Regions from separate parts of the Nocardia sp. NPDC052254 genome, predicted to be linked through region 2. Evidence: riboswitches for the same ligand, from Rfam matches in the RefSeq annotation. Region 2 holds a riboswitch; the other holds the start of a gene.
The links. Region 2 has a riboswitch for cyclic di-AMP ahead of AB0L57_RS07475 (C40 family peptidase). Riboswitches for the same ligand answer to the same signal wherever they lie in the genome.

Region 1: linked by a shared signal. The riboswitch ahead of AB0L57_RS13865 (resuscitation-promoting factor Rpf1 domain-containing protein) and the one ahead of AB0L57_RS07475 (C40 family peptidase) in region 2 are both predicted to bind cyclic di-AMP.

What each region holds. Positions count from the first base shown of each region.
Region 1 is NZ_JBFAUW010000004.1:398,294-402,642, reverse strand. It holds gene AB0L57_RS13875 (helicase-associated domain-containing protein) at 1-1,724, opposite strand, end outside; gene AB0L57_RS13870 (hypothetical protein) at 1,766-1,954, shown strand; gene AB0L57_RS13865 (resuscitation-promoting factor Rpf1 domain-containing protein) at 2,027-2,668, opposite strand; cyclic di-AMP (ydaO/yuaA leader) riboswitch at 2,678-2,836, opposite strand; gene AB0L57_RS13860 (hypothetical protein) at 3,178-3,354, opposite strand; gene AB0L57_RS13855 (cold-shock protein) at 3,619-4,047, shown strand; gene AB0L57_RS13850 (DUF2771 domain-containing protein) at 4,078-4,349, opposite strand, start outside.
Region 2 is NZ_JBFAUW010000002.1:552,175-556,523, forward strand. It holds gene AB0L57_RS07465 (ATP-binding protein) at 1-923, opposite strand, end outside; gene AB0L57_RS07470 (hypothetical protein) at 1,086-1,373, shown strand; cyclic di-AMP (ydaO/yuaA leader) riboswitch at 1,607-1,771, shown strand; gene AB0L57_RS07475 (C40 family peptidase) at 1,790-2,470, shown strand; gene AB0L57_RS07480 (RNA-binding S4 domain-containing protein) at 2,530-2,916, shown strand; gene AB0L57_RS07485 (fatty acyl-AMP ligase) at 2,893-4,349, opposite strand, start outside.

The sequences.
Region 1 (4,349 bases), on a different contig from region 2:
AGGTAGGTCAGCGATTGGGGAACCGGTGTACGCGAATGGGCGGTGAACAGCTGATGCAGTTCGGCCGCGGTCATTCCGGCGTCCAGCGCGCGGCGTACCGATCCCTCGCCGATCCGGTAGACCGTCGCGGCGCCGGCGGATTCGATGTCGGCGACCAGCTCGACCCGCTCGCGCAGATCCGGTGTGAGCGGGCCGGGAGCGACGATCGTCAGATCGGCTTGGACGAGCACATGGTCGACCGGTTCCGGTAGCGCCGCATCCATCTCCGCCTCGGCATCGGCGACGGTGCCGTGTAACAGTGCGCGTCCGGCCGAGGTCAGCGCCCCCCGGCCGAGTATGCCCAGGGCCGCTGCCTCCGCGAGCGTCCGCTCCACCGCCTCGATGCGGAAATGCCTGCGCCGGCGCGGCATTCGCCAGGCGAGCAGTCGCGCCACATCCGCGCCGGAAATCGCGGTACCCGGTGGATACTCCGCGGTCACCGCGAGGATGGCGCGGCGGTCCGGGACGGCGTGCGCGGAGCGTAGTTCGGCCGAGAGCGCGGCCAGCGGCTTGTCGTTGACATCGCGCAGCCCGATCATCCACGGGAAGCGGTCCAGTTCGAGCCAGGCGTGCGCCAGCACCGTCCAGCGCCGTGCGGCGGGGCCGGTCAGCCAGCCGTCCGAAACGATGGTGGGTGCCCAGTGGTCCTCGCCGGTATCGCCGTCCGGGGGTGGATCGGGAATTCCCTTGTCCAGCAGTCGGGCCGCCGCGAGCACCTCCACCAGCAGGCTCACCCGGGCCTCGTCCACACCGGCCTGTTTGGCGATCCGCCGCAGTTCGCGTACGCCCAGGCCACCCGCTCGCAGTACCGGTGCCGGCATGCGCGAGAGCACCTCGAGGACGTCGTCACTGTGGCGCAGCAGCTCACCGACCTCACCGGCGGCCGCGGCGTTCACATCGGCGGCGGTGTGCTCGCGTTGCCGGGGCAGCGGGGGTGTGAGCGTTTGGGGATCGGTGACCGGCTCGCCGCGTAGCACCTGTCCCACGGCCGGGGGGAGCTCCACGGTCTCGTCGTCGATCGGGTTCAGCAGGCGGCGAGCCAGCAGGCGCTGCACGGGCCGGTCCGGGTCGGTGCCCGGTGCGGCATCGCGGGTGCGGCCGCGTGGACCGGTGGTGGCCAGTTTGTCGAGCAGTGCCCGTTCCGTGCCGCCGATCTCGCGCAGGGCGGTCTCGATCTCGGGTTCGGTGAGCGCATCGGGCAATTCGGTGGTGGCGCCCAGCTGCCAGGGCAGCGCGTCCGGCGCGGCCGCCACCGTGAACAGTGTCTCGGTACCCCAGACGAGCGCACGGTCGATCAATCGGTGCAGCGCCGCTTCGACCGCGGGAACCGGCGCTCGATCGGCGAGGGCTTCGAACAGGCGCGCGCGGGACAGCGGGGAATCCTGGCGGTCGCCGCCGAATGCGCCGTTCGCCGCGAGGGTTTCGAGAATCGCGAATTCGAGCGTGTTCAGATCGTCGGCGGCGCGCAGCACCGACGCCCGCTGTTCGGCCCGGGCGGCCAGGACGGTCATCGAACCCGGTAGCGGCACCGCCAGGTCCGGGCGCAGATCGAGCAGCCGGACGAGATCGTCGTCGCTGCGTGCGCTCAGCCAGCCGGTGAGCGTGCCGGGCTCACCGGCACCGGTGCCGGCATCGGAATGCGTCCCGGCGCCGTCGTCGGAGGCCCGGGCATCGATCGTGGTCATCCAATCCAGACTACGGCGAGTGAACATGCCAGAATGAGGCCGTGGTGAACAAATCGAAGAAACCCTACGTCGACAACGGCTGGCCCCAGGTGGACCATGGTGACCACGCGGTCACCGAACTGTCGTCGGCTCGTTCCGGTGGCCTGTCGCCTTACGGCGAGGAGACGGAATTTCCCGTGCCGGCGACCGATCTGCCGTATGTGCATCCGCACACGGTCATCAACCGCTGACACGAAACGAGAGAGGCCCGCATCCGGAATGGATGCGGGCCTCTCTCGTTGCGGAGGTTCTCGCGCGGGCGATCAGTTGGGCAACAGGCCCTTGTTCGCCTGGTAGAAGTCGACGATCGACGGATCGAGTTTGGCGCCACTGGCTTTGAACGCGTTGTAGGCATCGAGTGCCGGCTGCGGCAGCTGCACGCCCTGCGACTGGGCGGCGTCGACAGCCTTTTGCACGGCCGAGAAGACCTGCTGGTTGCTGTCTGCGGGGGCCTGGGTCGAAGCCTGGGTCTCGGGGGCGGCAGCCTGCCACTGGGGGCTCTGCGCGGGGGAGGCCGGAACTTCGCGCTGGGTCGCGCTGCCGTGCAGGCCGAGATTGGAGGAGCAGGAAGGCCACGCGCCCCAGCCCTGGGTGGCGAGCACCTTCTCGGCGACGGAGATCTGCTGTTCGCGGCTGGCCTGGTTGGCGCTCTGGGCGTACTGCGTACCACCGTGAGCAGCCCAAGTCGACTGCGAGAACTGCAGACCGCCCTGGTAGCCGTTGCCGGTGTTGATGCCCCAGTTACCACCGGATTCACACTGTGCGAGCTGGTCCCACTCCGCATCGGGAGCCGCGGCGGCGTGTCCAGCGAGAGCCACACCCGCGCCACCCATGATCGCGGTGGAGACAGCGACCTTGGCGACGGTGCGACCGGTGTTGGTCTGCTTGCGATGGCGTCCACTCATGTCGGGTCGTCTTCCTCTCGTACGCGCCTGCGAGGTGAGCTGTCGGGTTCGGACTGAGAGGCCGTCCGGTCCCGGATTTCCGGGACTTCACCCCAAGGGAGCGACCGTTTCCGGACGTTCCCGCTTCCCTGCGAAGGTTCGAGGCCCGACATCCGGTGGGCTCCGAAATCCTCTGTGGGAACGTGGGTTCCCCGCCCTCGCCCCTGGGTTTCCTTGGGGTCCGTACCCGCGGGGCGAGGTTCGGTGCGGCGGGCCGGTGGTGCCGGGATGCCCCGGCTGCGTTAGACGGTACGACGAACCGGCTGAAAAATCACTATTTGGTAACCGGCGTGTATGACCGGTCGCGCTGTGCCCCAATAGCTTCCGGATCGGCGTCTGTGCAGGTGAGTACGGCGTGTCTGCGTCGAGTGCTGGTCGTGACCCTGGCGTTATACTGTTGTTATGTGACGAAGGTCACACGTGTAAATGATGGGTGTGTTGGCAAATCTCATTCAGCGCCGTCCGTCCTTTCATCGCGCCCGACGACCGGACCAGAGCGCGAAGACGATGGCGAGCAGCAGGCCCAGCGGCGTCGCCGCCATCGCGACCAGATAGAGCCACAGCGGGGGGTCGGCGTCGGTCACCAGCGGGGTGAGGAAGATCGCGATGATCGCCAGCACGCCGACCGCGAACAGTCCTACGGCCACGCGCAACAACACCTCACCGGAACGCCGGGGCGTCCGGGGTGCGGGAGAGTCTGGGGTGGGGGAATCCGGCATTGGTGCACCGTAAAACGGATGTGCTACCGATACCCCCACCGGGGTAGACTCGTCGCAATCGCGTCCTGCATAGCTGTGTGGGGCGCGTTCTTGTCGAACAGAGACAGGTTCCGGCGAACGGCCGGAATCACGACCGGGTCCGGATTCGTCCCGCGGGGCGGATCGGGCAACGATGACGAACGGGTGAGTGCGGTGCCGACCGGCAAGGTGAAGTGGTACGACGTGGACAAGGGCTTCGGCTTCCTTTCCCAGGATGAGGGTGAGGACGTCTACGTTCGGTCTTCTGCCTTGCCCGAGGGCGTCGAGGCGCTCAAACCCGGCCAGCGCGTCGAATTCGGAATGGCCGCGGGCCGGCGCGGCCCGCAGGCGCTGAGCCTGAAGCTGCTCGATCCGCTGCCCTCGGTGCGCAATTCGCAGGGCCGCAATGCCCAGGGGCGCAAGGAAGCCCCTTCGCATCCGCGCAAGGCGCCCGACGACCTGCACGGGATGATCGAGGACATGATCACCCTGCTGGAGGCGACGGTGCAGCCGGATCTGCGCAAGGGCAAGTACCCCGACCGCAAGACCGCGCAGCGCATCGCCGAAGTGGTGCGCGGCGTCGCTCGCGAACTCGATCACTGAGTCCGCGAGCGGCCATGCGAAGAGGTCGCGTCAGGAAGCCATGATCGACCACGCCTGATACGGCGCGAACGATTCGTTGCCGGCCTCGTCGCGGACCAGCAGCAGCAACTGCAGTTCGATCCCGATCAGGCGCAGATTCGGTTCGGGATGGCTGTCCACGGTGACGGCCCGGGTGCCCTCGGGATAATTGCGGTACGAGGCCAGGTGCTGCACGGTCTTGCCGGGGTGGCCGATCTGTTCGTACTCGAGCACCATCACCCACGGTGCGTCGGAGACGTGCCGCGGCAGCGAGAGCTGTACCG
Region 2 (4,349 bases):
TCCTCCTCGGCGGCCGGTGCCCCCAACTCGACATCCTCGGGTCCGATCGGTGAGCTGGCGGCCGCATCCCAGGTGGCCTTGCCGTACGCCTGGACGAAATAGGGGTACCCATCTGCTTTGTCGTACAGGGCTTTCAGTGCTTCCTCGGTGAACTCCACCGATTCGCGTTCGGCCGGAGCGATCAGCGCGTGGTCCGCGGCATCGCGATCCAGGCGGTCGATCTTGTGGTAGCCGAACAGTCGCTCGGAGTAGCTCTTGGAGGCCGACAGCACCGCCGGTAGATGAGGCAGGCCGGCACCGACCACGATCAGAGGCGCTGTCTCCTGGCTCAATTCGTGGCAGGCGCCACAGATGGCGGAGATGTCGGCCGGACCGAGGTCCTGCATCTCGTCGATGAACACCGCGATGCCGACCCCGATGTCGCGGGCGAGCTGAGCGGCCTCGAGCAGCAACTCCACCAGATCGATCTCGATATCGCCGGAATCCGCGCGTCCGGTCACCGCCGGTACGTCGATACCGGGCTGCCAGCGATCCCGCATGCCCTTGTCGGCGGTGGCGCGCAGGGCGAAGGACTTCAGGATGCCGAGGAAGTCGTCGACCATCTCCGGATTCCGGTGCGCGACCGCGATCTGCCGCACCGCCATGTGCAGCGCCGAGGCCAGCGGGCGGCGCAGGTCCTGATCGGGACGCGCCTCCAGCTTTCCGGTACCCCATCCGCGCGAGCGCGCGGTCGACCGGAGTTGATTGAGCAGCACCGTCTTTCCCACGCCACGCAATCCGGTGAGCATCACGCTGCGTTCGGGGCGCCCACGCGAGATGCGTTCGAGCACGATGTCGAAGGTGTCGAGCTGCTTGTCGCGTCCGGCGAGTTCGGGTGGGCGCTGACCGGCGCCCGGGGCATACGGATTCCGAACGGGGTCCATGCCCCGACACCGTAGCCCGTTCGCATCGGAATATGGGGATATATAAGGGATGTCCTAGATTGCGCTATCGGACCGAATGCGCGGGGTGGCGACGGTGACCGGCGATCCGGGGAATCTCTAGGCTGGTAGCAGTTCGAGGTCCGGAATGTCCGCAGGAGGGTCATGTCCACCGATTCGGAAGATCAGCAGTCGGGGGGCGGGTCGACCCCCACCGTGGCCGAAGTCGTCGCCGGCTGGAATGTGCCCGAGGGCGCTCCGGTGGCATTGCGCATTCGAGACAGCATCCTCGAGGCGATCGCCCAGGGCTACGACGATCCGCAGCTGGTGGCCGACCTCGCGGTGGGGCCACTCGTGGTCGCGGTGGGCCGGCTGGAAACCGAACTCGCCGAGGCGCGTCGGCGGATCGCGGCGTTGGAGCAGGTGATCGAGGGTCGTGGCGATGGGGCGTGAGGTGTCCGGGTGTAACGCCGCGGCGACTCGATTCGATAACGGCACAGTGCCGTCGATGTCGAGTTGTGACACGCCATAGCAGACTGGGTCTGCGGCGCTGTAATTGGGGGTGGTCGTGGCGCTTTGGCGACACGCGGGCGGACACGCCGCGCTGTGGGGTGGACAACAACAGCGAGCCGTCGTAATCTCTTCGTGACTTCGCGGAGTATGTCGTTTCATTAGAGGAGCGGCCCGCAAAGTCACCGCCTAATCGGCAAGCGAGTGGGCAGCTCGATTGCCGAACCGGGGACCCAGGTATCTGGGGTGAATCCTCTTCGGTCGCAAGGTCGATGGGGTAGGGCCGAATCTTCCCGGCCCGAACCCGTCAGCTAACCCGGTCGGCGCGTGGGCAAGGAAGAAACAGGAGACTCAGCTCGGTGGGTAAACACAGTCTGCAGCGGGAATCGCGATTGCCGAATTCCGTGAAGGGTGCAATGGTCTTCGGCGCTGTTGCGGCAACCGGTGCGATGCCGGCGATTCCGGCGATGGCGACCACGATCAACGTTCCCGGCTTCGGTAACTTCGACGTTCCGGTCGCACCGGAGTTCGATCAGCAGGTGGGGCAGGTCAACCAGGCCCTCGCTGATCACGCCGATCAGATCAAGGGAGCCCAGCAGGCGCTGAGCTCGCAGGCGATCGCACCCGGTGCCCCCAATGTCGCGCCGAACCCCCTGGGTGGGATGTTCAGCCAGCCGCAGTTGCAGCAGCAGCACGGTATCGGCGATGTCGCGCTCGATGCGGCCCGCAGCAAGATCGGCTCCGACTACGTCTGGGGCGCCTCCGGTCCGGCGAACTTCGACTGCTCCGGTCTGGTGCAGTGGGCGTACAAGCAGGCCGGAATCGCGCTGCCGCGTACCAGCTTCGAGCAGTCGCACGTCGGCAAGCCGGTTGCCTTCCAGGAATTGAAGCCCGGTGACCTGGTCATCCAGAACGGTGGCGGCCACGTGGCCATGTACGCCGGCGATGGCAAGATCCTCCAGGCGCCGCAGTCGGGCGAAACCGTCAGCTACGCGCATCTGGACCCTGACTCGATCGTCACCGCACGTCGCGTTTCCTGATTCCGGCACGCTCGCGCCTGCCCGGCGGTGATTCGCCGGGCTGTAGGTGAGGAGTGAAACTGGAACAGGCACAACCAGCTACGGCTCGGGTCGACTCCTGGATCTGGGCTGTCCGGCTGTTCAAGACGAGGTCCGCCGCGGCTACCGCATGCCGCGGCGGCCATGTGCATGTCAACGGCGTGGCCGTCAAGCCCGCACATCAGCTCAAGCCCGGTGATGAAGTCCGGGTGCGCAATTCCGGTGTGGAACGCATCGTGGTCGTCGCGCGGCTGGTCGTCAAACGCGTGGGTGCCGCGATCGCGGTGCAGTGTTATATCGACAAGAGTCCGCCGCCACCGTCGGCCGAGATCGTCGCCACCATGCCCAGGCGCGATCGCGGCTCCGGGCGGCCCACCAAACGCGAACGGCGCGAGACCGATCGGCTACTCGGTCGCGATTCCGAGTGAGTCCGGCGACTTCCCGGCGGTGAACTCACCTTGGCGATAGCGGTCGCGGCAGGCGCCACGCCGCATCTTTCCACTCGAGGTCTTCGGAATCGCACCGCGCGGCACGATCAGCACCTGCGCCGGGGCGATGCCGTGTGTGCTCGTCACCGCCATCCTGATTCGCCGGCCGATCTCATCGGGGTCGGCCGGATCATGTCCGATTTCAGCGACGAGTATCAGTTGCTCGCATTCCCCGGTCTCGACACCGAACGCGGCGAGATGTCCGGTACGTAATTCGGGCGCGACACTCGCGGCGGTGGCCTCGATGTCGGCGGGAAAATGATTACGGCCGCCGATGACGATCGTGTCCCGCAATCGCCCTGCGACGAACAACCCGCCGTCGTGGAAGAATCCCAGATCGCCGGTGCGCAACCATGATCCCGCCGCACCCGCCGGTGCCGCGCCGAAGGCGGTTTCGGTGCGGTCGGGCCGCCCGGCATATCCGGCCGCCACGTTCGGGCCCTGCACCCAGATCTCACCGACGGTACCGTCGTCCATCGGAACGAGGGTGTCAGGATCGACGATCCGCACGGTCTGGCCGACGGGCCTGCCGCAGTCGACGAGCGCGACACCGCTCGTGGCAGCGTCCGCCACCACAACGCGACCGGCGCCCAGAGCGGTGCGATCGAATTCGATTCCGACCGGTGCGGCCTCCGGCGCGGAAATGGTGACGGGCAGGGTGGCCTCGGCGAGACCGTAGCCGGGCGTATGTGCGCGGTGCCGGAAACCGTACGGTGCGAAGGTGCGGGTGAAGCTGTCCAATGCCGTGCGCCGGATCGGTTCGGCACCATTGAGGAGCAGCTCCAGCCCGGACAGGTCGAGACCCTCGCGTTCCCGCGGCGAGGTTCCCGAAACCGCCAGGGTGAGACCGAAATTCGGGCTCGCGGTGCCACCCGCTCGATAGTCGGCGCAGGCCCGCAGCCAGCGAATCGGGCGCTTGGCGAATTCTCCGGGTGGGAGTGTGACGGTGTGTGCGCCGGTGTACAACGGCAGGGACAGTGCGAACACCAGACCCATATCGTGGAAGTACGGCAGCCAGTTCACCAGCGGACGATCCTCGACGACCGGAAGTGCGCGCCGCAGCTGATCCAGTGTCGCGGACAGGTTCGCATGCGAAATCTCCACGCCGGCGGGAGATGTGGTGGAGCCCGAGGTGTACTGGAGGTAGGCGGGATGGTCGGAGATCCGATCGAGTCCGACGTTCTCCGACCGGGCGTGCGGATCGACGGTGAGGTATGCGCCCGGCTCCGGCAGCGCCTCGAGGTGGCGGAACTCGGCGTCGGCGGAGATCAGGCCGAGGCGCGGACGGGCATCGGTGAGTATCGAACGCAGACGATCCGCGTGCCGCGGCATGGTCACCGGAAACAGCGGCACCGCGGTACGCGCGGTGTAGA